Regions from separate parts of the Candidatus Weimeria sp. HCP3S3_B5 genome, predicted to be linked through region 2. Evidence: riboswitches for the same ligand, from Rfam matches in the RefSeq annotation. Region 2 holds a riboswitch; the other holds the start of a gene.

Region 1 (15,822 bases), on a different contig from region 2:
CCGCAATGGATGAGGATACGCCGGTCGTCATTGATGCGATAATAGGAAGCGATGACAAGGTATGGCCTATGGTCGCACCGGGTAAGCCGATAGCCGAATGCTTTGATCAGTCTGATCTCTGAAAAAGGTATGGTATATAAGTCTTTTTCTTGATTATAGTAAGCAAAAGTGATATATTGTTTACGAATATTTATGCATACAGGAGGATTACGTAATGTCTAGAGTTTATAACTTTTCCGCTGGACCGGCAGTGCTGCCGGAGGAGGTTTTGAAGGAGGCACAGGCCGATCTGCTTGATTACAAGGGCTGCGGTATGTCAGTAATGGAGATGTCGCATCGATCCCAGATGTTTGACGACATAATCAAGTCAGCAGAAAAGGATATCAGGACATTACTTAATATCCCTGATAATTATAAGGTCCTTTTCCTTCAGGGCGGAGCATATCAGCAGTTTGCAGCCATTCCTATGAATATGATGAACAAGCATCATAAGGCTGGATATGTGCTTACAGGTCAGTGGGCTACAAAGGCCTGGAAGGAAGCGAAGATCTATGGTGATGCAGTAGCCCTTGCTTCATCAGAGGACAAGACATATTCCTATATTCCTGACTGTTCAGATCTTCCTATCACGGATGATATGGATTATGTCTATATCTGCCAGAACAACACTATTTACGGAACAGAATACTGGGAGCTTCCGAATACAAAGGGCGTAGATCTGGTCGCTGATGTTTCCAGCTGCTTCCTTTCAAAGCCAATGGATGTAAGCAAGTACGCTGTAATGTACGGCGGTGTCCAGAAGAACGTAGGACCTGCAGGTCTCGTGATCGATATCATAAGAGAAGATCTGATCACTGATGATGTTTATCCTGGCACTCCAACTATGCTCAAGTGGAAGACCCAGGCTGACAAGGATTCCCTCTTTAACACTCCTAACTGCTGGGCAATCTATATGTGCGGTCTTGTATTCAAGTGGCTCTTAAGGAACGGCGGACTTGCCGAGATGGAGAAGAGAAATGCCGAGAAGGCTGCTATCCTTTATGATTTCCTTGATCAGAGCAAGCTCTTCAAGGGAACTGTCGAGAAGAAGGACAGATCAGTCATGAATGTTCCATTTGTCACAGGGGACAAGGATCTCGATGCCAGGTTCGTAGCAGAGGCCAAGGCAGCAGGCCTTGAGAATATCAAGGGCCACCGTACAGTAGGTGGGATGAGAGCTTCGATCTATAACGCAATGCCAAAGGCAGGCGTAGAGAAACTTGTGGAGTTTATGGGAGATTTTGAGAAGAAGAATTTGAGGTGAGAGGGGAGAGGTCAGAGGTGAGAGGTCAGAGGATATGGACTTAAGATTCCACACCTCAAACCTCACACCTCACACCTACAACAGAAAGGAAACCAAAGTACTATGTTTCGCTATCACACACTTAACGCCATTTCCCCTAAGGGACTGGTGAAGTTTTCAAATAATTACGAGCAGACAGATGAGGCCGATGATGCTGACGCTTTTATAGTAAGAAGCGCCAAGCTCCACGATATGGAGTTTTCTGATAAGCTCTGCTGCATAGCAAGAGCAGGAGCAGGCGTCAATAATATCCCTCTTGATAAATGCGCAGATCAGGGTATCGTCGTTTTCAATACACCTGGAGCAAATGCAAATGCAGTCAAGGAGCTGGTATTCGCAGGAATGCTTCTTGCAAGCCGCGATATCATCGGTTCTGTAAACTGGGTTCTGGAGAATAAGGATGACCCGGACATTTCCAAGTCAATGGAAAAGGCAAAGAAGAATTTCGCAGGGAATGAGCTCGCAGGCAAGAAGCTCGGAGTAATCGGACTCGGAGCTATAGGACAGCAGGTCGCAAACGCAGCCACCCATCTGGGAATGGAGGTTTACGGCTATGATCCTTATATCTCGGTAAATGCAGCCTGGAACCTGTCCAGAAATGTCGAGCATATAGGAAATGTCGATGATATATACAAAGACTGTGATTTCATTACAGTTCATGTGCCTCTTCTTGATTCGACAAAGGGCATGATCGATGCCCAAGCAGTGGACAAGATGAAGAAGGGTGTAGTCATCCTGAACTTCGCAAGGGATCTTCTGGTTGATGAGAAGGCAGTTCTTGATGGTATCAAGACAGGTAAGATAAAGCATTATGTGACAGATTTTCCTAATCCGGTTACAGCCGGAAAGCCGGGAGTTATCGCAACCTCACACCTGGGAGCATCTACTGCAGAGGCGGAGGAAAACTGTGCTATGATGGCCGTTGATGAGATAATGGATTATCTCGAGAATGGAAACGTCACACATTCAGTCAACTTCCCTGACTGCTCTATGGGCGTCTGCCAGGCAAAGGGAAGACTTGCTATCCTTCATCACAACAAGAGCGGTCTTATAGCCAAGTATACGACAATTCTAGGCGATGCAGCGATAAATGTATCAGACATGACCAATAAGAGTCGTGGAGACTATGCATACTCACTTATAGACGTTGATTCTGAGGTTACTTCAGATGTTATTGACAAGCTCAGCTCAATACCTGATGTGATTCGTGTGAGAGTAGTTAAATAAGTTTAATTATAAAAGACTAGACGCAGACAGGCATAAGGTCTGTCTGCGTTTTTTACAGAAAGGAGTTTTTGATGGCAACAGTAAGACCTTTTGCAGCGATCCGTCCGCGTGTGGATATGGCGCAGACCATCGCGGCACTGCCATATGACGTATACGATAGATCAGAGGCTACATCCCATGTCAGGAAGTTCCCTCACTCCTTTCTCGCAATAGACAGGGCAGAGACCTCCTTTCCTACAGATGTGAGCGAGTATGACCCAAGGGTCTACAAGAAGGCTCATGACCTGCTATGGCAGTGGGTGGATGACGGCTCCTTTGTACGTGATAATGCTCCATATTATTATATCTATGAGGAAAATATGGACGGCCGCGCCCAGACAGGTATTGTTGCCTGCGCCTCGATCGATGACTATCAGAACGGAGTAATAAAGAAACATGAGAATACCCGTGCCGAGAAGGAAGAGGACAGGATAAATCATGTGGATGCCTGCAATGCCCAGACGGGACCTATCTTTCTGGCATACAGGAGAAATAATACAATAGAAGAGATCATAAGCCGTCACAAGAGCCATGAGGAGCCTGTTTATGATTTTACAACTCTTGACGGGATTTCCCACAGGGTATGGATCATAAAGGACCCTGAGGAAATAGAGACCATAAGGTCTGCCTTTGCCGGTATTGATTCGATCTACATAGCGGATGGACATCATCGTGCCGCATCTGCTGTCAAGGTAGGACTAAAAAGAAGAGCTGCCCATCCGGGATATACAGGAGACGAGGAATTCAATTATTTCCTGTCAGTACTGTTTCCGGACGAGGAGTTAAAGATCTTTGACTATAACAGGGTCCTAAAGGATCTGAACGGACATACTCCTATGGAGGTTCTTGGTGCGGTAAAGGAGGTTGCTGAGCTTAAACGACAGGGCAGGGCGCCTATAAAGCCGCAGTTCAAGGGCTCATTTTCAATGTATTTAGATGATACCTGGTATAATTTTGCCTTCAGACAGAATCTGAGAAGCACAGATCCAGTGGACGGTCTTGATGTATCACTGCTTCAGAATCTGATACTTGATCCGGTATTTGGGATCAAGGATCCGAAGACTGATTCGCGGATTGACTTCGTAGGAGGTATTAGAGGATTAAGAGAGCTGGAGCACCGCTGTGACAGGGACTGCAAGGCGGCCTTTGCCATGTACCCGACATCTATCTCTGAGCTTTTTGCAGTGGCCGACGCCGGTCGTCTGATGCCACCTAAGTCCACCTGGTTTGAACCAAAGCTTAGGAGCGGACTCTTTATTCATGAGCTGGATCATTAGTCAGGGATAAGGGGGCTGCCTATGCTCGTGGATTGAACCCACGATTTCATCAAAAGAGAGCTTGTCACCTGCCACATCAAGGGTCAGGTCGGCAAGCTCGTTTTCTTTGTGTGTTACCTCAAAATGATTTACATAAAGGAAAGTGACCATTGTTGCAGCGGCAGTACGTTTATTACCATCGAGAAAGACCTGATGTCTGGCAAAGCCTTCAAGTTACTTAGCAGCCTTATCAAATACAGGAGGAAAAAGATCAGTTACGGCGAAGGACTGATAAGGAGCGGCACACGTGTCAAAGAAAGGCCATAAAAACACTTGCATACAGAAAAGAGAAGTGATAGAATGATAGCCAAAATTAAATGAAGGAGATCTTCAGGGCGGGGTGAGATTCCCCACTGGCGGTATAGTCCGCGACCCATTGCTTTTCTTATCTGTGCAGTGGCCGAACCGGTGCGACTCCGGTACCAACAGTATCTGATATATTGACAGGTGTCTCATATGAGACCAGGTTCATTATATCACAAGTCTGGATGGAAGAAGGTCAGGTATTTTCCATACGATGACTAGAAGGCCCTGTAGAGTTACTTTTCAAGTATCTGTCTGCAGGGCTTTTTCAGGCTCGCAAGAAGGGAGACCTGCTCCTGGAGGAGCTCTCTCATCTTCTGGCAAAGAGGATCTCCGATAACCAACTGTCCCTGTAGGATGAGGCAGAGACAGCGCCATAGAAAGGAGATCAGATTATGGCAGATTTTACATTAGATCAGGAGGAGAAAAGGGGCAAGAGAAGCAGCAGAGGAAGTGTCCGCTATATAGCAGTGACAGGAGTCCTGTCAGCAAGCGCATTTATCCTTCAGCTTTTAGAGATACCGCTTCCCTTCCTTCCGTCCTTCATCAAGTTCGATTTTTCAGATCTTCCAGCACTGATCGGATCATTTGCAATGGGGCCGGTATGCGGAATACTGATAGAGCTTCTGAAGAATCTCTTCCATGCGCTTGTTTCCCAGAGCTTCGGAGTAGGCGAGATCTCGAATTTCATCCTCGGTGCTATATTTGTAGGCATATCCGGGCTTATCTATAAGGTTGACAGGACCAAGAGGGGAGCAGTGATAGCTTCAGTAGCAGGAGCTATAGCTATGGCAGCTCTAAGTTTTCCGAGCAATATCTTCTTCGTATATCCTGTCTATTACAACTTCATGCCTAAGGCAACGATCCTGGCAGCCTACCAGGCTATCATCCCTTCGATGAAGAGTGTGGAGCAGTCGATCCTCTGCTTCAATGTACCGTTCACATTTGCAAAGGGGATGATCGATGTCCTGATCACCTTCCTTATCTACAAAAGGATATCGCCGCTTCTTAAGGGCAGGCATTGATAAGCTGACCGCACCAGGTGGGTGCGGTCTTTTTTGTTCTTGACAATGGAAACGTTTTCACTTATATTTCTCTTAGTTGAAAGCTTTCCAAAACATTTGCCATCTGACGCTTTTGCCCTGCAGCTTTCGGAATGCCAGTAAGAGCTTTAGCAGAGACGGCCAGCCATGGTATTGGAAGTTTCTTAAGATCAGGATATGAAAGGGAAATATATGCAGAATTTAATGAAAAAGGCCCTTGCAGTGATGATAATAGCTGCGGCGTGTCTTCAGGTAAGCGGGACAGCTTATGGGGCAGAGCCTTCCTCTGTTACTCATTCGACAGACAAGCAGGCTCTTAAGAACGGTCTGTGTACAGACACAGCAGATGGAACTATACTCCATGCCTGGTGCTGGTCCTTTAAGACAATAAAGGAAAATATGAAGGACATAGCAGAGGCCGGCTTCTCGACGGTCCAGACATCGCCGGCTAATGCCTGCGTTGACGCTTATCCGACAAAGAAGCTTATGGGAGATGATGAAAGCGGCGGTACCGATGGCGCCTGGTGGTGGCAGTATCAGCCGACTGACTGGAAAATCGGTAACTATCAGCTGGGTACGGAAAAAGATTTCAAGGATATGTGCGCCGAGGCGGACAAGTACGGGATCAAGATAATAGTTGATGTGATACCAAACCACACGACTCCACGTCTTGGCGATGTCTCGAAGGACCTGATCAAGGCTGCAGGAGGCGGAAAGGGAGTCGATGGAGGGCTCTATCATCAGAACGGATTTAATAATATCACTCGCTGGGATGACAGATATGAGTGCACGACAGGAGAGATGGGAGGACTTCCTGATGTGAATACAGAAAATCCTGACTTTCAGGATTATTTTGTAAGCTACTTAAAGCAGCTGGTAAAGGATGGCTGCGACGGTATGCGTTACGATACAGCCAAGCATATAGGCCTTCCCTCGGATCCGCTTGATAAGTATAGCAGTGAGCATGGCTGGAAGAATAATTTCTGGCCTCTGGTGACAGGCAAAGAGGCCGATCTGAATGGCACGAGCTTTGATGCAAAAGGCCTGTTTATATATGGAGAGGTGCTTCAGGGAGCCAATGTGCCACAGGACGAGTATCAGAAATATATAGACATGACAGCCTCAGATTATGGCGCAGCACTTAGAAGTGCGCTGATGATAAGCAACTTTCAGGCGTCGAATATTTCTGATATGCAGGTAGGAAACTCAAAAAAAGCAGTTACCTGGGTTGAATCCCATGATACTTACTGTAATGATCACGAATCCGCAAAGCTTACTGACGCTCAGATAGAGCTGGGTTGGGCTATCCTTGCCTCCCAGAAGAACGGCACGCCCCTGTTTTTTTCAAGACCTGATGGATCTGACGGACCGGAAAGAAATTACTGGGGTAAGAACATTCTTGGAGCAAAGGGTAATGACGAGTTCAAGAGCACAATAGTAAAGGGAGCTAACTTTTTCCGCAATGCCATGAAGGGCCAACCACAGAAGCTTGAAAATCCTGATGATGATCTGCATCTTCTGGTGGTTTCACGAGGAAAGAAGGGAGTCGCCCTGATAAACGGAAGCGACAAGGCAGAGATAAAGATAAAGACGGAGCTTGGGAATGGCACATATACAGATACTGTAAGCCAGAGTAAATTTACTGTAAAAAATGGAGTGCTGACCGGAACGATAGGTAAGGAAACGGCAGCATTTATCTATAAAAGAGATAAGACCAGGATCCCTCTTGTACCTGTAGCAGGAGTAATCATAATTGGCGGAGCGGCTCTTCTTGTAATAGTTCTAAGAAAAAAATCTGTCATAAGCAACAAGGTCAAGGGGAAGCAGAGCAAAGAAGATAAGGGTTGAGAGAGCTACGACGGAGCAGGCAAGAGCTGGCCTCCTGTTGTATTTTTCGGCAATAACCGCCGAAAGTGAGGCCGACGGCATGCAGTAGAGAAGAAGAAGGATCCATAGAGCCGATCTGCAGGCCGACTATTATAAGTGAAAGCGGAGTCATCATTGACCCTATTGCAGAAATGCTGTCTGTAATCATTGCGGGGAAACGGAAAGGCAGGCAGTAGAGTATCATCGAGGCTGCTGAAATCATTATGATCTTATTTGTCAGGAGCTTTTGCGGGGAAAGGATCTCCCTTACGGACTTTTCACTGCCCTCTGCCTTTTCCATGCCTATAGTAAAGAAGAACAGCTGGAAAACAAAGTTGTAAAAGCCACACCTGGCAGCAGGTGTGGCTTTTTTTCACCTTTTTATTTTTACCAGTACCCCTTCCCCGAATTTTAGTTTATATAAGCTGATCGTATCAGGAATTCCCCCATTCTGCAACCGATTCCCTGTATGCGAGAGTGACATTTTTACGGCTGTGAGCTATTATAGAGCCGGTACGTACCAGAGGTAATTGAAGGTCACAGAAAATGGAGAAAAAAATGATCAAGAAGAAAGTCAGGAGAGAGATGAAACGAAAGATTTTTATAGTTGCAAACGGGATTTTATTTGCGATCTATGCAGCTGCTCTGGTCTATGTCCTGTTCTTGAATGGAAGGGGACTGGTATGGAGCGGAGTATCATTTAAGGACTACTGCAGGCGCTTTACGAATCTGATCCCATTGTGGGATATATCAGCTTATTTCGTAAAGGTCTCTTCAGGACAGCTGGCGTTTGCGATAGCACTGAGAAACATCCTGGGTAATTTCCTTATGTTCATGCCGCTCGCATACTTCGCTTATATTTTTAAAAGGCCATCGATCAGGAAATATACGATCATGCTGCTTGTGATCCTGGTGGTGATCGAGCTTCTGCAGCTGCTTCTTCGGGTTGGAAGCTGTGATATAGATGATATAATACTAGGACTATCCGGTTCTGTTCTGGTATATGCTGTCATAAGCACGACGGGCAGTGCCATATCTGAAAAAAAGAAGGCAGGCTGATCTGACAGGTGGATAAACGGGAATATCATAACCCGTTTATCCATTTTTTTAATTGAGCCTCGGACATATCAGAGCTTAAGTGATATATTACGCCCCTGTCATTAATAAAGGCATCTCTTGATCCGTCGGATTTCCCATCTGCCAGATAACATCTGTCATGATAGGAGGTGACAAAGGAAGAGACTTTAAGCTCTGCCGGATCGAAAGAATCAACCTCGTTTATCATCTGCTTAGGGGAGACGACCGCGACCGGATAGATCACATCACAGCGGATCCTGTGACCGTAGCAGGATATATCCGAAAGATATATCCTGATGCTTCTCAGCTGACCAGTTCCGCATTTGATGGCCAGATTGTCACGATCCTCAAACCCGCTTCCATCAAGCAGTCTGAGATCAGCTCCGGTGCTATTCCTGAGTGCTGAAAATGAAGTGCTTCTTTTATAGTAAGAGTAACTTAAGTCCCTGCTTATACCGTTGAAGGTCGTGTGCCCTCCCGCAGAAAAGGCAGCATCAGCATTGACCTTTATAGGAATATTCTTATAAGTCTTGAAGTAGAACATTACGGCATCATTGGCTTCACTTTTTTGGGCTGTAAAATATGCATCATCATATAATTTGCCGTCTGGGTACATCTGGATAGAGCATAGCAGAAAAAAGTATGAGATAATGGCTACAGAGAAAAGTGCAGCAAAAGAGACCTTTTTCTTGAGAAGTCCATGTGAGTGCAGGGCATTTCCACTGCCAAGGAAGTATGCCATGGCAATAAGGATCAGATCCAGAAGAACTGCTATTATTATAGGATCCAATGCCTGAGCAACATATGTCATCAGCCTGGTACTGTCATGAAAAAACCTGATGGCCTGGTCGAGGGAAATGATACTTATTATTATTCCGGCTCCAGCGTTTATTTTAACAGCGGTCTTCATGGCCCTGATTTCATCAGTGATATTACTATTATCAGATTTGTCACTAAGGAATCTCCTGATTCCGCTGAACAGATCAGGCATGCATCCACTGCATATCTGTATAAGGATACTCAGGATAAAAAATGCGGCTATATATTTTGCCTGAGACTGTAAAATGATCAGGCCGCTTTCATGCAGCAGCATTATTATGATAAGAAGAACTGATAGAAATCCTGACAGAACGATAAGAGGGCGATAAAGGTGACTCCCTCCGCCCTCGTTTTCCTGAGCCAGACTTATGATCTGCTGATCAGCTGCCTTTCTGTATTCGCTGTCAGATATTCTTCTGCCGGAAAGCAGCTCGGCAACAGATACACCGAGTGCCCGACTTAATGGCTCATACATACCGGCGTCAGGATAGCTATCTCCCTTTTCCCATCTGCTGATCGTGCTGTTGGTGACGCCCAGCCTGCTTCCAAGATCCTTCTGTGTCAGCCCCTGTTCTTTCCTTAAGCTCTGTATAAAAGCACCTATAGCGTTCTGATCCATTTGTCTTTCTGTCATAATGTACCCTTTAACAGCACGCATCCGTATTCTGGGATTGTGCCGTCAAAAGTGCCGTCAGAAAGCAGCTCCTTGTAGCCCGTGTATTCTCTGGCACTGGCCTGATCGCCTGAGGTATGGAAGATGAGGATCTCGCCGGATGTGAGATGGTATTCTAGTATGCTTCTGTCATCATCCGCGCTTACCTGACTGTAGCTTCCGCTGGTAAGAGCTGGAATAGTATGCCTGAAGTAGGTAAGACGCTGGTACCACCGGTACATATCAAGGTCCTGTCTGGACTGTTCCCAGATCATGCCCCTTCTGTTGTCGGGATCGGCTCCGCCTGTCATGGCGACTTCATCGCCATAGTAGATGAATGGAGTGCCCGGAAGCAGCATCTGAAAGGCAGCGGCAAGCGAGAGCTTCCTTTTGTCGCCGCCTGCACGGAAGAGGAAGCGGCTGGTGTCGTGGCTGTCGATCAGGTTCCATAGGACAGGAAGCACACTGCTGTGATACTGGCCGTTCAGGAAGCTCTGCTGGGAAAGAAAGCCGGATGGGGAGAGAGAGGCAGAGCAGACCATCTCGCCTATGTTTTTGAAGAAGGCATAGTTCATCACTGAGTCCCACTCATCACCCTGAAGGAAATCTGGTGAGAAATGCCATACCTCACCGACAAGAAGGGCGTCTGACTTGATGGACTTTACCGCACGGCGGAATTTTTTCCAGAAGGAGTGACCTATCTCATCTGCGACGTCAAGCCTCCAGCCGTCAATGTCGAAATCCTTGATATAATGGCAGGCTACATCGATCACATATGAGGCAGCATCGGGATTTTCAAGATTAAGCTTTGGCATGCCGCCCACATAGGCAAAGCTCTGGAAGGAAGGCTTCTCGCTGTCTGTCCCGTAGGATATATCATCGCTGTCGAGGAAGTACCAGTCATAGTATCTGGATTTCCTGCCATGCTCTCTGATGTCCTTGAAGGCGAAGAAGTCAGGAGAGGTATGGTTGAATACGCCGTCAAGCATGACCCTCATCCCGCATTCGTGAGCCTTGTCTACAAGCTGATGCAGATCGTCCTCGTCACCGAGCGAGGGGTCTACTGAATAGTAGTCGATCGTATCGTACTTATGAGATGTATTCGACCTGAAGATAGGAGTCATGTAGATCACGTCGACACCAAGCTCCTTCAGGTATGGCAGATGCTCAGTAATCCCGCGGAGGTTGCCACGAAGGTCATCCTTATAGCCTATGGGAGTTTTGTACCAGAGCTTATCGTCGACCTTTTCCGTCGTGGCAAAGCGGGTCGGAAATATCTGGTATACAACTGCGTTTCTGGCCCACTGCGGGATATGAAAGGTCTGCTCGCGGCGGGAGATAAGAGGGCAGTCATACATGGCCTCCACATCAGACGGCTCATTGGAGAAGAAGCGTGAGTCACCGTAGTAGACCCTTGCACCGGCCTCATCCACCAGCTCAAAATAGTATCTGAGGCAGAGCATATCAGGATTCTTGCGGAACTGGCCGGCCATAGCTATATCTATATCTGCAAAGAAGTAGTCGTGGCCGAAGTCGCTGGCATAGCAGGTCATTTTGTGGCAGTCTCTGGTGTCCTGCCTGCTTATATCTATATATTTGTCACGGGTATGGAGGTAGATCGCGCTCATATCACCGCGCGCAGCGGATATCCTTATGCGAAGCCTTCCGTTTTCAAGGAAAAAGGCGTCACGCTGGTCGGCATAGTGTGAGATTCCTGAATATATCATTTTACTTCCCTTTCTGGATTTCGTTTACTGGAGCGTTACAAGGGACACTGTGCAAGAGACGGATCTCTCCCTTACTGGTCTGCTTCATCTGGTAGAGAGCATAGTCAGCGCCATAGGTGAAGTCCCAGATACGGTTCCCCGGGGTCGGGACTGAGTTCATTATACCCTGAGAGACCGACAGATAGTCAGAGCCCCTGGAATGCTCGTTCCTTATCTTCATCTGTAAGATCGAATCACGTATATGTGCAGCCTTCTCCAGGATCTCCTGATCAGACATACCATAGTAGATCACCATGAATTCATCGCCGCCGTATCTGGCTGCGAAGATATGCTTTCCGGAGATACTGCTTAAGATGCCGGCAAGCAGCTGAAGACAATGATCACCCTGCTGATGACCATAGGTATCATTTAACTCCTTAAAGAAATCTATGTCAAGCATTTCCACACCAAGTGATGCTCCGTTTTTTTGGGCCTTCGCAAGAAAGTATTCGGCCTTCTGGCTCAGAAGGGCTCTGTTCGCAAGCTGTGTCAGTGGGTCTATGGAGGCCTCGTGCATAAGGATCTGGTTCTGCCTTTCCATCCTTTCCTTTTCGCGACGGAGACGGTTCATATCATTGTGAATGCTTATATTGGTACGGTAGATCTGGATATTTTCACGGTTTCTCCTGCAGCTGATTTCGAAGTAGTCAGACTCAAGCCTGTGTATCTCTGCAGGATCGTTTATCTGCCTGTGGTACCTGATGTCACGTTCAAGGAACTGCAGCTGCATGAAGGAAATGCCTGACGACATGATGGACTGCCTTGATATATCAAGAAGAGTACCTACAAGATCCGGCCGGTCAGCATTTAAGAGGGTATCTGCTATACAGCAGACATTCTCACAGAAGTCTATGTAGGAGCCGTCAAAGCGTGAAAGAGCATCTGCAAATGCAGAAAAAGCCATATCCCGCTTCTTTTCCTGGTGGGTTGAGTCATAGTAGTAGATAAGGACCTCGCTCAGATCGGTGTAGATCTCATCAGGAAATGCATCACGAAGGGAGGTTTCGAGATCAGTTAGCCTTGCCATGGCATCTCTGGCATGAGAAAACTGCTTTGACCGTATGCAGAAGGTGGCCTCCTGGGCAAGTGCTATAAGAAGCGGAAAGCGATTAGACGCTTGTAGCAGATATTTCTGTCCCCGCCTGCAGTAGTGGATAGCTTTTTTGAAGTCACCGATCTCGTAATAGATATGGCCTATATTTGCAAGAGCAGCACCGAAGGCTGAATTATCATGATCTGTAGACCTGAGGGCCTCTTCATAATATTCGAGGGAGATAGGATATTCACCACGGTTCATAGCGTCTATACCGAGCAGGTTGTAGCAGATGGAGGCAGTGGAATGGTCCTCATTCGCCTCAAGGACTCTGATGCCTGATCTCGCGTGATAGATGAAGCGTTTCAGATCACCCTTGACGTAGTACAGTCTTGCATAATAGGCATGGCAGAAACCGCATATAAGGGTATTGCCATTCCTTACTGCTATGTCCATAAGCTTTTTTAGGTTTTTTCTGGTGCCGGCTCTGTCGGAATCGTAGTTCTTTTCGATAAGCCTTACCATGTCCTGAATTTCAGGCGTCTGTAAGTCAAAATCCTTCATATAGGGCCCTCGGTTACATATTTACAACTACCTGCAAGTATAGCATAATTTTACTACTAAAAAAAGCTTCGGTTTAGTTTTGCTTTGGTAAACATTTTGTAAAGAAATATTATTTAATATTAAAATACTTTAATTGGCCGTCATCCGAAAATCATCCGGGAATTTTCGCAAAAAATAAACATGAATCTAAGAAAATTGTCATTGATTATAATGGCCTGTGCAAGTATGATTTAAGAAAGATTTAACATGGGCGTCTTTAAATCGACACAAATCATATGGAGACGTCCGGTCTGCGCTGGTACTGCAGAAGGAGGGCGTAAAAATCAGTCCTGCGGGGCTGCTGCAGCGGGGTTTTGGCTGTAGCAGAGGTATTATTTTATGAAAGGGACATATAAATGAAGAATCAGAAAAGAAGGATGCTGTCAGCCATCATAGCGGCAGCCTGTGCGTTCACGTTCGTTTCACCTCAGACCGGATTTTACGCTGTAAGGACATATGCAGCGACTCCTGCATCCAGGACACATGCTACAGATGCAGAGGCCAGGGAGAATAATCTTGCAACTAACACAGTTGATGGAACCATTCTCCATGCCTGGTGCTGGTCATTCAAGACTATAAAGGCCAACATGAAGGACATAGCAGCAGCTGGTTTCTCAACAGTACAGACCTCACCTGCCAACGCCTGTGTCAATGCTTATCCTACTATGAAGCTTATGGGTAATGACCAGACGAACGGAACGGATGGATGCTGGTGGTGGCAGTACCAGCCTACAGACTGGACTATCGGCAACTATCAGCTGGGAAGCGAGCAGGACTTCAAGGATATGTGCGCCGAGGCTGACAAGTACGGGATCAAGGTCATAGTAGATGTAATCCCTAACCACACGACACCAAGGCTTAATGATGTATCACAGAATCTGATCAATGCAGCAGGCGGTGGAAAAGGCGTAGCTGGCGGACTCTATCATAAGAACGGCTTTAATAAGATCACCCAGTGGGGCAACCGCTATGAGTGCACGACCGGAGAGATGGGCGGACTTCCTGATGTAAATACAGAGAACCCTGGCTTCCAGGATTATTTCGTGAAGTACTTAAAGGAGCTCGTTAAGGACGGCTGCGACGGAATGCGTTATGATACAGCCAAGCATATAGGTGTTCCATCCGATCCTAAGGACGAGTACACGAGCCAGAAGGGCTGGACCAATAACTTCTGGCCTCTTGTCACAGGAAAGGAAGCCAACAAGCACGGAACCAGGTTCGATGCTTCAGATCTCTTCATCTATGGAGAGGTGCTGCAGGGAGATAATGTCCCTCAGGACGAGTACCAGAAGTACCTGTCGATGACTGCCTCGAACTATGGCGGCACTATCAGAAGTGCAGTTTCAAGCAATAATTTCTCTGACTGGAACCTTAAGAACATGCAGGTAAGCGACACATCAAAGGCCGTTACCTGGGTTGAGTCTCACGATACCTACTGCAACAATCACGAGTCTGCAAGACTTACAGACAAGCAGATCGAGCTCGGCTGGGCCATCCTTGCCGCACAGAAGAACGGAACTCCTCTCTTCTTCTCAAGACCTGACGGATCCAATGGATCATCCGGCAACTACTGGGGAAATAACGTCCTTGGCGCCAAGGGAAATGATGAGTTTAAGAGCACTATAGTAAAGTGCGCGAACTTTTTCAGAAACGCAATGGTTGGTCAGGGACAGAACATTTCGAATCCTACAGGCAACAATAATCTCGTGATGATCGAGAGAGGATCAAAGGGAGTCGCTTTAGTAAACGGCGGCGGAAATACCTCTGTCGATGTTTCGACAAAGCTTTCTGACGGATCTTATATTGATACAGTAAGCAGGAATACATTTACTGTACAGAATGGGAAGCTCAAGGGATCCATAGGAGGATCGACAGCTGCATTCCTTTACAAGACAAGCAGCACAGGCGGTTCTGGAAATACAGGAGACCAAGGAAAGACTGATTCCGGAAAGACGGACAGTGGAAATACTGGCAGCCATACGACTGATACTTCCTCTGTGATCGACGGATCATACAATATCTACTTCGTAAATAACGATAACTGGTCAGGAGATATAAAGGCATATCTCTATGACAGCAACGATACGAATAATAAGAATAGCGACTGGCCTGGAGTAGCCATGACAAAGGTCGGAACGGTAAACTGCAAGGATGTATATGCAACCAATGTACCTTCAAATCTCTCCGGAAAGTCGGTAAAGGTAATTTTCACAAACGGAAGTCAGCAGTTCCCTGCCCATCAGGGAGATCGGGACGGACTTGACTACAGCAGTGGCTCATATGCACTCAGCTCAATAGATGCTTCATCATGGAAGGCTGTTGAAAAGAAGACCGAGGAAACGGGAAAGAAAGACGATAATACAGGAAAGACCGACGAAAACAGCGGTAAGACCGGAGACGATACCGATGGCGATATCTTTGATATCAACTACGAGGACATAGAGGGAGACGACTCTGATACCGCAGAAGTAGGCGATGAGCTTACGACTGAGAATGCGGTTTATACAGTAACAGCTGTAGGAGATAAGAATACAGTAGAGTATTCAGAGTGCTTCGTCGAGAATCCAAAGAAGATAGTCGTTCCTGATACAGTAACGATCGATGGAGCTAAGTATGATGTTACCTCTATCGGAAACAAGGCCTTCGCAAGACAGAAGACAATGACAGCAGTAGCTATCGGAAAGAATGTTACTTCTATAGGTAATAAGGCATTCTACGGCTGCAGCAAGCTAAAGC
Region 2 (15,822 bases):
CACAAGTCCAATAAGTAATGACAGCAGATATGAGGCTGTGTAGATTCCTATACTGTTTATTACAGTAGAAACAAACAGAGACCTTTTGCTGACTGGCTGACTCCAGTAGAAGTCCAGCTTTGTCCGGCTGTCTAACCAGTGAAAGCTCTCCAGTCCAAGCAGGATGGCGCCGACGATCGTGATGATCCGGTCAAAGCCACTGTAGCTTAAGAGATCCTTTGCTGTCATGACAGGCTTTGCATCATATGTAGATAGAGCCAGAGCCAGAAATACTCCGTTGTATAGAATGAAGGTAAGAAAGGCAAGGATCACAAGCCATTTCCTGTTTCCAAGCAGATTTTTCTGCATTTTTATATAATTACTGGATGATGAGTTTCCTGACATCATAGCCATTGTCCTCCGTTTCTGCAATAAATAATTCCTCGAGTGAGAGAGGCAGTATCTCGAAAAATACTGTGTCGATATGAGAGAATACCTCAAGAGCCTTAGCCCTGTCAGCCTTTACGGTCATCACATGAAGCATACCCTGTCTTTCGTCTGCCATTATATGCAGGCTCTCCTTTACAGTAGAAATATCGCCTTCATCTGAGAAGACGCACTGGAGCTTCAGAAGGCCTGTCTTCATATCGTCAAGCGACTCCGAGAGTAAAAGCCCTCCCTTATGGAGTAGCCCGACATGGTCACAGATGTCCTCAAGCTCTCTTAAACTATGGGAAGAGATAAAGGGTGTAAGTCCTCTTTCTGACATCTCTTCCGCGAAAAGTGACTTGACAGCTGTCCTCATGACAGGGTCGAGCCCGTCAAAGGTCTCATCAAGCATTATATACTTAGTCCCTGAGGAGACCGCAAGAAGGATAGAAAGCTGTCTTTTCATCCCCTTGGAATAAGTGGATATCCTGCTTTTTACAGGAAGCGAGAAGGCCTCTGAAAGCTTTCTGAACCTGTCCATATCAAAGGTCGGGTAGATCGATTCGTAGTAGGCTGCCATGGAAAGGCCGTTAGCATTTGTGAAAAAGTAGGGCTCATCCGGGACAAAGAAAAAATCCCTCTTGGCCTCAGGGTTGTCATATACAGCTTTCCCGTCAACACTTACCTGGCCGGAGTCAGGACGAAGTATGCCTGCTATTATCCGAAGCAGGGTACTCTTTCCGGCGCCGTTCGTCCCGACAAGGCCTGTGATCTCTCCTTCGTTTATCTGAAGAGAGATATCATTCAAGGCCTTATTAGCGCCAAAGGTCTTTGTTAATTTTACTGTTTCTATCATTCGAACAGTTCCTCCTTGCTTATGCCGAGCTCGCGGGCCTCCTCAAGGATGGCTGCAAGCCTTTCCCTAAGCTCTTTTACTTTGTTTTCCTTCAGATCTATATTGTCCTTCACGAAGCTTCCCCTTCCCTTTACAGTATATATATACCCTTCTCGCTCAAGCGAGGCAAAGGCCTTCTGGACGGTATTGGGATTCGTGGAAAGCTCTACCGAGAGAGAACGGACGGATGGCATTGGCTGATCGGGCTTCATTGCGCCTTTAAGAATCAGCTTCCTGTACATATCCGCTATCTGCTCGTAGATCGGACGTGGATCCTGCAAGTCAAGAAAATTCAAAGAATCAACTCCTTTCGTTTGAACTGTACTAATAATACTAGTACAGCTATAAAAAGTCAAGTCTCTTTTTACGATTTTCTCTGAAAAGGCTTTACATGCTACATTTTCTGAAATCTGTTTCTTGAAAAATAGGCTCTGTACTTTTATTATTAGTAGTAATTGGAAATTATAAGTAAGTATTCAGGAGGGAAATTCTAATGGCCAGCTTAAAGCATAAGGCAGAAAGAGCTGCCTTTGACGTAGCTATAACAGCAGCATTAAAGCATGTGGACAAGGGCAGAGGAAAGGCAATGTGCCAGATGATCGATCTGGTCCAGAAGGTTCTCAAGGACACCTGGCCTGACGCAGCATATGATGCACTCCGTGCTCAGTTTTCTGATCCGGACAGTAAGTGGATGAAGTTCACCAACAAGATCTTTGATGAGGTCGATCCAAGACTTATAAAGATGGCTGCACTGAATCTCGGATATGAGTCAGCATTCAGAGGATATAAGGACACCAGAGCACTTGGAGAGAAGGAAGGCTGTAATGTACCATGGTCTATCCTTGTCGATCCTACATCAGCCTGCAATCTTCATTGTACAGGCTGCTGGGCAGCAGAGTACGGCAATAAGCTGAACCTGACCTACGAGGAGCTTGACAAGCTTATCACAGAGGGTGAGGAAATGGGTATCCACAACTGGCTGTTTACAGGTGGAGAGCCTCTCGTCAGGAAGGCTGATCTGATAAAGCTTGCAAAGAAGCACAATACCTCATATTTCCAGCCTTTCACAAACGGAACCCTTATTGATGAGGACTTCTGCAAGCAGGTTGCTGAATGTGGAAACATGAGCTTCGCTATCTCAGTAGAGGGCTTCGCAGAGGCTAATGACGGACGCCGCGGAGACGGTGTATTCGACAAGGTAATGCATGCAATGGATCTTCTGAAGAAGCATAAGCTCTTCTTCGGATGCTCTATCTGCTACACCCATGTCAACTATAAGAATGTCACAAGCGATGAGTTCCTTGATCTTCTCGTAGATAAGGGAGCCCGCTATATCTGGTACTTCCACTATATGCCTACAGGCGCTGCCGGGGTTCCGGAGCTCTGCCCTACACCTGAGGAGCGTGAGTATATGTTCCACCGTGTAAGGGAGATCAGAGGCTTCGAAGGCGGCAAGCCTATATTCGCTCTTGACTTCCAGAATGACGGTGAGTTCGTGGGAGGCTGTGTTGCCGGAGGAAGAGAGTACTGCCATATCAATGCCAGAGGAGATGTGGATCCTTGCGTATTCATCCACTATTCAAGTGCCAATATCCGTAAGGACAGCCTGCTTGACTGCTTCAAGCAGCCTATCTTCCAGCTCTACAAGGAGCAGCAGCCATTCAACAAGAATATGCTCCGCCCTTGTCCTATGCTTGAGAACCCTGAGATCTTAGGACAGCTGGTAAAGGAGGGAAAGGCCTTCCCTACAGATCCTGAGTCACCTGAGTCAACTGAGGCTCTCTACGAGAAGACCGCTCCGTATGCAAAGGCATGGAAGCCGGTAGCGGAGCGTCTCTGGGCTGAAGAGCATCCTGACAGGGTCGAGTGAGAGTCAGATGATAAAGACTCCGAGGCAGTCTGAAAAGTGAACTATTCAGAAAGGGACGGGTTGATTTTCGTTTCCACATAGCTTATCTGTGGAAGGTGAAAAGGACCAGTCCCTTTTCCATTAAGGAGGTACAGATGAAAACAGGACTTGTAGTAGAGGGCGGAGGCATGAAGTGCGCCTATTCGTCCGGTGTGCTTGATGTTTTTCTGGAGAATGATATAAACTTTGACTATGTAAACGGCGTTTCAGCAGGTAGCGCCTGTGCGGCCTCCTATGTGGCCGGACAGAGAGAGAGAAACCGCAGATTCTATTCGATCCACTCCATGTCAAAGAAGTATGCCAGTCTTGACAATCTGATCCGTACAGGCTCATTCTTCGGCCTTGACTATATCTACAGCACGCTGACCAACGAGGATGGAGCTGATCCGCTTGACTATGACGCTATGGAGGCCAATCCATGCGAATTCGAGGTCGTTGCTACAGATGCCATGACTGGTCACGCTGCATATTTTAATAAAAAGGATATGAAGAGAAATGACTATGCAGCCATAAAGGCCAGCTGTGCCCTTCCTGTGATGAGTAATCCCCAGCTCGTAGACGGGAGAGAATACTTCGATGGAGGAGTAAGCGATTCGCTTCCTATACAGAGGGCCTGGGAGAAGGGAGTGAGAAAGGCAGTGGTCATTTTTTCAAAGCCTGAGGGCTACCTTATGCAGCCTCAGAAGCACAGAGTGATCTTTACCTTTGCCCTCCGTAAGTATCCGGCTGTTATCTACAGGCTGCGTCATCGTCATGAGTTCTATAACAGACAGATCACCAAGATCAGGCAGATGCGCGATCAGGGAAAGGTCATTACATTTTCTCCAAGCGCAGATATAAAGGTCAGCACTTACAAGGTCGATCAGGATATTATGGAGGAGCTTTATCAGAACGGAAGAGAGGATGCCGAGAGGCGGGTTGATGAGCTTAAGGAGTTTTTAAGTGTCAAATAAAGGGAAAAATATACTTCTTGGAATTCTGCCGACTGTTGTCGTATTTGTCCTGCAGAATGTGATCTCGATCATAGTAGCTGAATTCTTCTTTGTCTACTATGGAGCTACATTCTCCGGAAGCAGCTACGATGATCTGATGAAGATCTTCATGAAATGCTTCACAGGGAAGGGATTTTATTCTGTTACTCTGTTTATATACAGTATATTCGCTCTTGTGATCTTCGGGGCCTGGTTCAAAAGAAACAGATGCAGCTTCGAATGCAGGAGCATGAGTCTTAAGGGCTTTCGTCCACTCATGGTGATAGCCGGTGTGATCCTCTTCGTATTCGGAGCACAGATCATATCGAGCTTTCTGGTATCACTTCTGAGTGCTGCCTTTCCTAAGGAGCTTGCAAGATATATGAAGCTTCTTAAGACTACAGGTCTTTCAGGAGGCATTACCCCTCTGATGCTGATATACTCAGCCATCCTTGGGCCGATCAGTGAGGAACTTGTATTCCGTGGACTTACTCTTGGCTATTTCAAGAAGTCCATGTCCTTTTTCTGGGCAAATATACTTCAGGCTCTCCTTTTTGGCCTGATACATGGCAATCTGATCCAGTTTGTCTATGCCTTCCTCTTAGGCCTTATGTTTGGATTCATAGCCCACAGGACAGGAAGCCTTCTAGTCACGATCATTCTCCATATCAGCTTTAATTCGCTCTCATTCGTGATAGAGGCCATGTTTCCGAACGCCCTGAGCGGAGGAGCTATAGTCGCATTCGCATTACTTGTACTGTCTATGATGGGAGTCTATATAGGTACTATACTCCTTATCGCCTCCCAGCCAATGGCAAAGGAAAAATAATTTATCGTTGACAAAATGGAAATTAAGCCTTATACTTTTTTGAAATGAATAGAAGTCTTCAGGGCGGGGTGAGATTCCCCACCGGTGGTAGAGCCCACGAGCCGAAAGGCATGATCCGGTCAGATTCCGGAGCCGACAGTATAGTCTGGATGAAAGAAGATCATATAATCGCAGGATTATTATAATGCGTCTGATCATAAGCTCTGGAATGGATATCATTCCGGAGCTTATTTTTAGATGATATGCTGATTTTATGAACGCCCGGGACATTTGTTCAGGGTGTTTTTTTCTTGGAGGAAAAATGGAAGATAAGGATTACATGAGGATTGCTCTTTCACTTGCTAAGAAGGGAATGGGATGGACCAGCCCCAATCCCATGGTCGGAGCAGTGATAGTAAAGGATGAGAAGATAATAGGAGAGGGATACCATCACAGATGCGGTGGACTCCATGCAGAAAGGGAGGCTCTTGCGGCCTGCAGTGAGGATCCAAAAGGAGGGACCATGTATGTGACATTAGAGCCCTGCTGTCATACAGGCAGGCAGCCGCCCTGCACCGAGGCTCTGGTCGGGGCTGGGATCAGCCGGGTGGTCATTGGCTCATCGGATCCAAACCCTCTTGTCGCTGGCAAAGGGATAGAATATTTAAGGAAGCATGGTATAGAGGTCGAGACAGGAGTCCTTGAGGAGGAATGCGACGCTATAAACTATGTCTTCTTTCACTATATCACCACAGGCACTCCCTACGTCGTAATGAAATATGCGATGACAATGGACGGTAAGATAGCTACAGGGACTGGAGCCTCAAAATGGATTACTGGAGAGGCGGCCAGGAGGGATGTCCACGGACAGAGAAGCCACTACAGGGCCATAATGGTCGGGGTTGGTACTGTCATAGCCGATGATCCCATGCTTGACTGCAGGATAGAGGGAGGCAGGAACCCTGTCAGGATAATATGCGATACGCATCTTAGAACCCCGATGGACAGCAGGATAGTAAGAACTGCGAGGGAGATTCCTACTATCATGGTGGCGGGAGCTGTCTCTTGTGAGAGAAAGGCAGCCTATATTGAGGCAGGCTGCAAGGTTTATAGTCTTCCTGAAAGGGATGGTATGGTAGACCTTTCAAGTCTTATCGAGCGCCTGGGCCAGGAGGAGATAGACAGCATACTGATCGAGGGAGGAGCCAGTCTTAACTGGAGCGCGATGAGAAGCGGGATAGTAAACCGGGTCTTAGCTTATATAGCGCCCAGACTTTTCGGTGGAGAGCTGGCTAAGTCTCCTGTTGGCGGAGAGGGAGTCGGATATCCGGATCAGGCCATGGCTCTTAAGGATGTGACTGTAAGGGAGCTTGGAAATGATTTCCTGATAGAAGGAGAGGTCAAGAGCAATGTTTACAGGATTAGTTGAAGAAATCGGATCTGTCCGCAGTATTGAAAGGTATGGAAGCTACGGAGCTCTCTCAATATGTGCACCGCTTATAGCCGCAGACCTCGTGACAGGTGACAGCGTGGCTGTAAATGGAGTCTGTCTTAGCGCGACAGAAGTGGATAAGGGAGGCTTTAAGGCAGATGTAATGCATGAGACCGTAAGCCGGTCCTCACTTGCCAGGCTTAGGATCGGAAGTCATGTGAATCTGGAGAGAGCTATGCCATGCAATGGAAGGTTCGGAGGACATATTGTCACAGGACATGTCGACGGGACCGGAGTGATAAGCTCGGTTAGAGCAGATGGCAATGCACTTTTGTATACCATAAGGGCTGATAAGGGCCTTTTAAGACATATAGTAGAAAAGGGCTCTGTCACGATAGATGGGATAAGCCTTACTGTAGCTGATCTTATGACAGATGGTTTTATAGTATCGGTAATTCCCCATACGGCCTCTGTTACCATACTTAAAGAAAAGCGGGCCTCTGATATAGTAAATATAGAGACCGACATAATAGGTAAATATATAGACAGGCTGCTTAATGATAAGAAAAGCGGTATTTCGTTGGATTTTCTTAAGGAAAATGGATTTTAGGAGGAAAAATGGAAGAAGATTATTGTACTGTTGAAGAAGCCTTAGAGGAGATCAGGGCCGGACACCTCTTAATGGTGATCGATGATCCGGACAGGGAAAACGAGGGAGACTTGATCTGTGCGGCACAGTTTGCAACGACTGAGAATGTGAATTTCATGGCAAGTCATGCCAGAGGACTTATATGCACACCTATGAGTTCTGAGGTGGCTGGTCGTCTGGGACTAGAGCAGATGGTAAAGGTAAATACAGACAATCACAATACGGCATTTACCGTATCAATAGACCATGTAGACACTACTACCGGTATTTCGGCCGAGGAAAGAGGATATACATGCAGGAAATGTGCTGATCCGAAGACAAAACCTGAGGAACTGCGTCGCCCGGGACATGTATTTCCGCTGGTGGCAAGGGAGGGAGGAGTGCTTGGAAGAAACGGACACACCGAAGCGACCGTTGATCTGTGCAGGCTTTCTGGCCTTGAGCAGTGCGGACTCTGCTGCGAGATAATGCGTGAGGACGGTACCATGATGCGGACTAGTGAGCTCTTAGAGAATGCAAGGAAATGGGGCATCTCAGTTATCACGATAAAGCAGCTTCAGGATTACTGTCGTCTTCATGACAAGCATGTGGTCCGTGAGGCAGAGGCAAAGATGCCGACCCGCTACGGGGATTTCAGAATCTATGGTTATGTGAATGATATTACAGGCGAGCACCATGTGGCCCTGGTAAAGGGAGATATAGGTGATGGGAAAAGCGTGCTTTGCAGGGTCCATTCCGAATGTCTGACTGGTGATGTGTTCGGATCGAAAAGATGCGACTGCGGAGACCAGCTTGCGGCAGCCATGAGAGCAATCGAGAAGGAAGGCAGGGGAGTGCTTCTTTATATGAGACAGGAGGGCCGCGGGATAGGGCTTATCAATAAGCTTAAGGCCTATGCTCTCCAGGAGCAGGGCTTTGATACGGTTGAGGCAAATGTGAAACTGGGATTTGCACCGGACTTAAGAGAGTACTGGACAGGAGCACAGATACTAAAGGATCTTGGAGTTGTGACCATGCGGCTTCTTACCAATAATCCGGACAAGATTTACCAGCTTTGTGATTTCGGCCTTGAGATAGAAGAAAGGGTTCCTATTCAGATACCCGCTACCACAGAGGATCTTTTCTATCTGAAGACAAAGCAGAGGAGAATGGGACATCTGTTGAATTTTGATACTGATAATAAGGAGGCAGAATAAATGAAGGTATTAGAAGGAAAGCTTACAGGAGAAGGAATAAGGATTGGGATAGTATGTGCCAGGTTTAACGAGTTTATAGTTTCAAAGCTCTTGGGAGGATGCCAGGATGTCCTGCTCCGTCATGGAGTCGACGCTGGTGATATAACGGTAGCCTGGGTTCCGGGAGCTTTTGAGATCCCTCTCATAGCTCAGAAAATGGCAAACAGTAAAAACTATGATGCTGTGATCGCGCTTGGCGCTGTGATCCGCGGGGCAACAAGCCACTATGACTATGTATGCAGTGAGGTATCAAAGGGGGTTGCGAATGTGGCGCTTAATACGGACATACCTGTTCTGTTCGGAGTGCTTACTACTGATACGATCGAGCAGGCCATAGAGCGTGCAGGCACAAAGGCAGGGAACAAGGGAGCAGACTGTGCGGAGAGCGCAATCGAGATGGTAAATCTGATAAGGGAGTTATAAGGGGAGAGGTGAGAGGTGTGAGGTGCGAGGTGCGAGGCCGCTGTCTGAGATTAGCGAGAACGAGTCGAAGACGAAGTTCGAGCTTAACGAAGACAGCTTCCTTGTTAATGAGAGCGAGCCATAGGCGAAGCTCGAATTTAGCGAAAAGAACTTCCTTGTTAGCGAAAGCAAGCCGTAGGCGCAGCTTGAGCTTAGCGAGCAGAACTTCATTATGGCCAAAAGCATAGAGACAAGAGCTTCGCTTACGTTCGCTCTTGTCTCTGTGCTTTCGGCCTTAGTAGCCAGAGGATTTATATGAAATCCTGATTACTCCTCAAAGGTAAATCCCTTCTCTTTCAGTGCATGCAGAATTGTCTCCAGCGGTATGTCATGTCTTCCGGCAGCCTCAGGGATCGTTACATGAACTCCCATGATCCTTCTGTGCTCTGGATCTGCGAGAGGAGTAAATCCTAATCCTACCAGAACATCAACTACCTCAGGATATGCATCGCAGATTGCTGCAACATTATCTTTCAAATTTATTACTTTGTCCATCGTGAATATTCCTCCTGTTGTCTGTTGCTTTTTTTGTAACCATCCCTAGTATAGTTTGGGATGAAACGATTTTATGTTGTTATAACAACGAATATAGCCATTCCGAAATTTTTTTATAGACAACTGCTCTATCTAAGGATCAAAGCCTGCTGCAGGCTCATCCTCTGTGATGCCACAGATTCCTGAATACTCATTATCCGTCAAGATGTAATTCTGTTGATTGCGGTCTTTGAAGATAGAAAACTTTGTGAATTTTGTCACTAGGAGAATAACTGATCAAGAGGACAAAAGAATCCGCTTTTATGGTATAATTACCTGAGCTGTTAAAATCGGAGGTAACAAATGTCTTTTGTGCATCTGCATACGCATACACAGTATTCTATACTTGATGCGTCCAACAAGATAGATAACTATATAGCAAGAGTAAGCTCCCTGGGAATGAATGCGGCTGCTATCACTGACCATGGAAATATGTACGGAGCCATAGAGTTCTACCAGAAGGCCAGAAAGGCAGGCATAAAGCCGGTTATAGGATGCGAGGTCTATGTGGCCACAGGAAGCAGGCTTGATAAGAACGCAAGGAAGGGCGATGCCAGATATTACCACCTTATTCTTCTCTGCGAGAATATGACCGGATATCAGAATCTTATAAAGCTTGTTTCTATAAGCAATTCAGAGGGCTTTTATTTCAAGCCCCGTATAGATCATGAATGTCTTGAAAGATATCACGAGGGACTTATTGCCCTGTCAGCCTGCATAGCCGGAGAGGTCGCGAGAAGCGCGATGATAAGCTATGACAAGGCTAAGGAGACGGCGCTCTGGTATCAGAAGGTGTTCGGAGAGGGTAATTATTTCCTTGAGATGCAGAATCATCTGGATGGTTCGATTGAGCAGAAGATCACCAATCAGACAGTAATAAGGATAAGTAAGGAAACAGGTATACCGCTTGTCGTGACAAATGACTGCCATTACACACTGCCTGAGGATGCAGAGAGCCATGATGTGCTTTTATGCATGCAGGAGAACAAGCTGGTCACAGACCAGGACAGGATCCGCTATGAGGGCGGCCAGTATTATGTCAAGAGCGAGGAAGAGATGAGGGAGCTCTTCCCGGATTTTGACGATGCAATAGAAAATACACAGAAGATAGCGGACAGATGTCAGGTTGACTTTGTATTCAACCAGTACAAGAAACCTAATTATACTCTGCCTGAGGGACATGAAGGACAGAGTGCTCTGGACTTTCTTACGGAACTTATCGAAACGGGTTTCGTTGAAAGATATGTAAACAACCCTGATTATAACGATGATCAGCGCCAGCAGATCCATATGGATACGATGAAAGAGCTTTCCGTAATAAAGGAGAAGGGTTTCGTCGAATATATCCTTATAGTATGGGATTACATCAACTGGGCAAATACCCATGGCTGCAAGACAGGGCCGGGCCGTGGATCGGCTGCCGGAAGCCGGGTCTGCTACTGTATAGGTATTACTGCCATTGATCCTGTGAAATATAACCTTCTCTTCGAGCGCTTCCTTAATCCAGAGCGTGTATCAATGCCGGATATTGACGTGGATTTCGAGGACCGTGAGAGAAACAGGGTCATAAGCGACTATATATTCTCCAAGTACGGAGCTGACCACGTAAGCCTTATCACTACATTCCAGAATATGAAGGCCAAGGCAGTGATAAAGGATGTGGGAAGGGCAATGGGTATACCATTTTCCGAGACAAACCGGGTGTCAAAGCTTATTCCCAATGAGCTCAATATCACACTTGAGGCTGCCCTTAAGAAGGTGCCGGATCTGGCTGAGACGGCCAGAAAGTCGCCCGAGAATATAAAATGGTTTAAGGCAGCAGAGGAGCTTGAGGGTATTCCAAAGTCCACAGGAGTGCATGCAGCCGGTGTAGTCATCTATCCTGAAAGGGCCGATCAGTGCATGCCTCAGGGCAGATCAAAGGACGGGACTCCTGCCTGTGAATACAACATGATACAGCTCGAGCAGCTCGGCTATCTGAAGATGGACTTCCTTGGCCTGCGTACACTTACAGTTGTAAAGGATGCTGTAAAAAATATAAAGGAAAACCGTGGCATAGATGTGGATATCGACCACATTGACTTAAATGACAAAAAGACTCTTGAATTCATAGGCACAGGAAAGACAGCAGGTGTCTTCCAGCTGGAGGGAGCCGGAATGCAGTCCTTCATGAAGGAGCTTGCTCCGTCATCGTTTGAGGATATAATCGCCGGTATCTCCCTATATCGTCCGGGTCCCATGCAGTTCATACCTGATTATATAAAGGGAAAGAAGGATCCGGATTCTGTAGTATACAAATGTAAGGCTCTTGAACCTATCCTTAAGGATACCTATGGCTGCATAGTCTATCAGGAGCAGGTCATGCAGATCGTGCAGTCACTGGCCGGCTACTCGATGGGCCAGGCCGATATCATGCGGCGTGCCATGTCAAAGAAGCATCAGGATGAGATTCAGGCAGGCCGAAGCTCCTTTGTATATGGAAGCGGAAATCCCGGTGAGAAGGGATATGTGCCGGGCTGCATCAAGAACCATATCTGCGACAGTGATCAGGAGTCGGAGCGGGTAGCAAACGAGATCTACGATTCCATGCTGGATTTCGCCCAGTATGCCTTCAATAAATCTCATGCGGCCTGCTATGCAGTTCTCAGTATGCAGACAGCATTTTTAAAATATTATTATCCTGCTGAGTATATGGCAGCCCTCCTTACCTCTGTGATCGATTCCTCAGGCAAGCTCTATGATTATCTGAATGCAGCCAGGGATATGGGACTTAAGGTCCTGCCTCCTGATGTGAATGAGGGAAGAGGAGAGTTCTCTGTAAGCGATGGAAGCTTGAGATACGGGCTTAATGCTGTGAAGGCTCTTGGGTCAGCGATGGCTGACAATATAGTAAAGGAAAGAGAAAGAGGAGGAAAATATATTTCCTATGAGGATTTCCTCAGACGCTGCATTCCGCTTGGCCTCAACAAGAGAACCATGGAAAATCTGGTCAAGTCCGGAGCCTGCGACTGCTTCGGGGCCAACCGCAGGTCAATGTATGCAGGGATAAGCACCATAATGGATGATATCTCCCGTGAGCAGAAGGATATGGTCACAGGCCAGATGTCATTTATGGACCTTATCTCCTCGGATGAGGACAGAAGGAAGCTTGAGCATTCACTTCCTGTCACGCCTGAGTTTGACAGGGATATGCTGCTTTCCTTCGAGAAGGAGGTCATGGGTATCTATATAAGCGGTCATCCTCTTGAGGAATATCTTCCTGTGATAAAGAAGAATGTAACGCTTTATTCGAGGGATTTCCACAGGAACGAGGAGACCGGGACAGTTGATGTGGTGCAGAATCAGCGTGGTGTCATTGGTGTAGTAGTAAATGAGATCTCGGTCAAATATACAAGGACAGACAGAGCCATGGCATTTGTCACCGCTGAGGACCTCTATGGCTCTATGGAGATCATATTTTTCCCGGATTGCTTTGATAAGTACAGGAATTCAATAGTTGAGGACGGCAAGTATCTGATAAAGGGTCATGCCTCTGTTGATGACGAGGAGGACGCGACCTTTATTGCTGATCAGGTGATAAGCTTCAAGGATCTGACAAAGGAGCTCTGGGTCAGGTTTTCTGACAAGAAGACCTTTCTTGATATAGAAAAAAGCTTCCTGTCGATCTTTGAGGGAAGGCCAGGGGGCGATGATACCATAGTTGCCTTTATTGCAGACCAGAAGCTTATGAAGAAATATTCAAGCCTTCATATAAGGATAGATCAGGATCTGATAGAAGAGGTCAGGAAATTCGCAGGAGAGGAGAATGTCTCTATAACCAGCGGGAAAATTTAATGTTGGATTTGCAACGTACAAGGTCAGTCTGCGGTGTTATATTTTTTCCAGAAGATAAGAAATGGAGGAAAATAACATGGCAGACAGAGCAGAGCTACTTAAGGATTATGTAAAGAGACTTAGTGAGGGAGAGGACCTTGAAAGGGTAAAGGCCGAGTTCATCGCAAACTTCAGCGATGTCGATGCGGCAGAGATTGCTAAGGCAGAGCAGGCTATGATAGAGTCAGGAACAAAGATCTCTGATGTACAGAGACTCTGCGATGTCCATTCGGCTCTTTTTCATGGAGCTACTGTCCAGGAGAGGATAGATAATGCGGAAAAAGCGGTTAATAAATCGCTTGGAATATCTGAAAGGCTTAAGAGAAGTGACGGGGCCGGCGAGGAATTCACCAGACTAAGAGAGATAAAGGGACATCCTCTGAATATTTTCTATCTTGAAAACCGTGCTGTGGAAAAGCAGCTTTCGGAGGCCAGAAGGGCACTTTCAGAAAAGAAGGACATTCTCCCTGTTCTTGAAAGAACAAGACAGATAGCTCTTCATTATGCAAAAAAAGGCGACCTGATATATCCAGTCCTTAAAAAGGATTATGGCTTCAGAGGTCCCTCAGATGTGATGTGGGGTGTGGATGACGAGATAAGAGATGAGCTCCGTACTCTGACTGGCGAAGCAGAAAGAAATCCAAAGAGAATGGATGAGACCGCCTGGCAGGAGAGGATAGACAGGGTCCTTACCAGGGCAGAGGAGATGGTCTATAAGGAGGATAATATCCTTTTCCCTCTCTGCGCAAAGAATTTCAGCGAGCAGGTCTGGAAGGGCATTGCAAGGGATCTGTCTGATTATGAGTCCCTGCCTGGAGTAGAGTTCTCCCAGTGGGAGGAGGCATCTCCTTCATTTGAGATGTCTTCATCTGAGTCAGAGGTCAGATTCCCGGGAGGTCATATGAGCGTCGAGCAGCTTAACGCCATGCTTGATACGATCCCGCTAGAGATCTCCTTTATCGATGAAAATGATATAAACAGATATTTCAATTCAGGAAAAGAAAAGAAGCTTTTCAAAAGACCTCTTGCTGCGATAGACAGGGAGGTATATACCTGCCATCCGCCAAAGGTCGAGCCTATGGTCAGAATGGTGATAGGTGAGCTTAAAAGCGGAGAAAAGGATTCGGTTGATCTGTGGACCAACCGCGAAGGCAGGCCTGTCCTGATCCGCTATATGGCTGTGCGTGACAGGACAGGCAGATATGTTGGAACAATGGAGGTCGTTTCAGATATGACCTTTGCCAGAGATCACTTCACTAAATAAGAGAAGATGCCTGATCCACATAGTCCTTGAACCGGTCAAGGGCAGCGTCGATCGGATCACGCCTTGTCAGATCAACTCCTGCATGGCGAAGCTCATCTATAGGATCGGCGCTCCCGCCCATTGACAGGAATTCGAGATAGTGCTCGAGAGCTCCCTCCTTATGATCAAGGATAGACTCGGAGATGGCAACTGCAGCACAGTAGCTTGTCGCATATTTATATACATAGAATGGCCTGTAGAAGTGAGGGATACGCGCCCATTCAAGCCTTACCTGACTGTCGTAGGTCAGATTTTCTCCGAAATAGTCCTTTATCAGTTTCTCATATATATCATTTAAGGCGGAGGCATTCAGTGCCTCCCCTTTTTCAGATAGCCTGTGGGCCTTATCCTCGAATTCTGCAAACATGGTCTGCCTGTAGACAGTCCCCTTGAAGCCCTCCAGATACTGATTCAGATAGCAAAGCTTTTCGCGCGGATCATCAGTTGTCTTCAGGAGATGGGATACGAGCAGGTTTTCATTTACAGTTGATGCAACCTCGGCTACAAAGAGCGTATAGTCGGCATACTGAGGCGGCTGCTTATGGTTTGACAGATATGTCTGCATGGAATGACCCATCTCATGTGCTATAGTAGAAACAGAGTCAAGGGTTCCTGTGAAATTCAAAAGTATATAAGGGTTGCTCCTGTAGGTACCGGATGAGTATGCGCCTGATGTCTTTCCCTTGTTTGGATAGACATCCATCCATCTTTCCTTGAAGGCCTTCCTTACTGTATCTGTATAGCTTTTTCCGAGAGGTGAGAGTGCCTCAAGCACCATTTCCTCTGCCTGATCCAGAGAGTAGCTTTTTTCGTTGCCCTTTACAAGAGGGGCATAGAGGTCGTAGTAGTGAAGCTCATCAAGACCAAGGATTCTTTTCCTTAAGGCAGCATAGTCATACATAGCTGGCAGATGATCCCTTACCGCTGCGGTCAGGTTGTCATAGACATCTTCAGGTATACATTCCTCAGCCATGGACATGGCACGGCTGCTTACATATCCCCTTGCAGCTGCCCTTGCGCAGGCAGATCTGACGGCACCCTGATAGGCTGCTGCAAATGTATTTATATGCTTTTCATATCCCTTATAAAAGCTGTCAAATGAATTCTTTCTCAGGATCCTGTCGTCAGAGGATTGGAGCAGGATATAGTTAGCTCCTGTCACCTCGATGGGCTGCCCATTCTTGTCTGTCACCGGATCAAAGGTCAGATCCACATCCTGAAGGGTGTTGGCTATATCCTTAGGAGCGCCAAGTGCAGCTGTAAATGAGGCCAGAAGCTTCTCCTGATCAGCGCTTAAGGTGTGGGCCTTTCTTCTTATAAGAAGGGTCAGGGTATAACGGTAG

Evidence for each region. Region 2 has a riboswitch for FMN ahead of ribD (bifunctional diaminohydroxyphosphoribosylaminopyrimidine deaminase/5-amino-6-(5-phosphoribosylamino)uracil reductase RibD). Riboswitches for the same ligand answer to the same signal wherever they lie in the genome.
Region 1: it holds a riboswitch for FMN, as region 2 does, so the genes downstream of both, ACTNCK_RS02430 (ECF transporter S component) here and ribD (bifunctional diaminohydroxyphosphoribosylaminopyrimidine deaminase/5-amino-6-(5-phosphoribosylamino)uracil reductase RibD) in region 2, are expected to answer to the same signal.

What each region holds. Positions count from the first base shown of each region.
Region 1 is NZ_JBQHVU010000003.1:30,480-46,301, forward strand. Features, by position in the region: gene ilvB (biosynthetic-type acetolactate synthase large subunit) at 1-122, shown strand, start outside; gene serC (3-phosphoserine/phosphohydroxythreonine transaminase) at 215-1,303, shown strand; gene ACTNCK_RS02415 (phosphoglycerate dehydrogenase) at 1,406-2,569, shown strand; gene ACTNCK_RS02420 (DUF1015 domain-containing protein) at 2,641-3,885, shown strand; partial or broken gene ACTNCK_RS02425 (hypothetical protein) at 3,886-4,071, opposite strand; FMN riboswitch at 4,247-4,428, shown strand; gene ACTNCK_RS02430 (ECF transporter S component) at 4,623-5,252, shown strand; gene ACTNCK_RS02435 (alpha-amylase family glycosyl hydrolase) at 5,463-7,118, shown strand; gene ACTNCK_RS02440 (hypothetical protein) at 7,084-7,437, opposite strand; gene ACTNCK_RS02445 (VanZ family protein) at 7,695-8,195, shown strand; gene ACTNCK_RS02450 (helix-turn-helix domain-containing protein) at 8,221-9,666, opposite strand; gene ACTNCK_RS02455 (alpha amylase N-terminal ig-like domain-containing protein) at 9,663-11,411, opposite strand; gene ACTNCK_RS02460 (tetratricopeptide repeat-containing diguanylate cyclase) at 11,413-13,047, opposite strand; gene ACTNCK_RS02465 (alpha-amylase family glycosyl hydrolase) at 13,443-15,822, shown strand, end outside.
Region 2 is NZ_JBQHVU010000008.1:61,094-76,915, reverse strand. Features, by position in the region: gene ACTNCK_RS05635 (DUF6449 domain-containing protein) at 1-348, opposite strand, end outside; gene ACTNCK_RS05630 (ABC transporter ATP-binding protein) at 359-1,264, opposite strand; gene ACTNCK_RS05625 (GntR family transcriptional regulator) at 1,261-1,599, opposite strand; gene ACTNCK_RS05620 (radical SAM protein) at 1,797-3,173, shown strand; gene ACTNCK_RS05615 (patatin-like phospholipase family protein) at 3,308-4,165, shown strand; gene ACTNCK_RS05610 (lysostaphin resistance A-like protein) at 4,155-5,012, shown strand; FMN riboswitch at 5,063-5,177, shown strand; gene ribD (bifunctional diaminohydroxyphosphoribosylaminopyrimidine deaminase/5-amino-6-(5-phosphoribosylamino)uracil reductase RibD) at 5,314-6,420, shown strand; gene ACTNCK_RS05600 (riboflavin synthase) at 6,401-7,033, shown strand; gene ACTNCK_RS05595 (bifunctional 3,4-dihydroxy-2-butanone-4-phosphate synthase/GTP cyclohydrolase II) at 7,042-8,268, shown strand; gene ribH (6,7-dimethyl-8-ribityllumazine synthase) at 8,269-8,730, shown strand; gene ACTNCK_RS05585 (DUF1858 domain-containing protein) at 9,037-9,264, opposite strand; gene ACTNCK_RS05580 (DNA polymerase III subunit alpha) at 9,607-13,137, shown strand; gene ACTNCK_RS05575 (DUF438 domain-containing protein) at 13,214-14,440, shown strand; gene pepF (oligoendopeptidase F) at 14,433-15,822, opposite strand, start outside.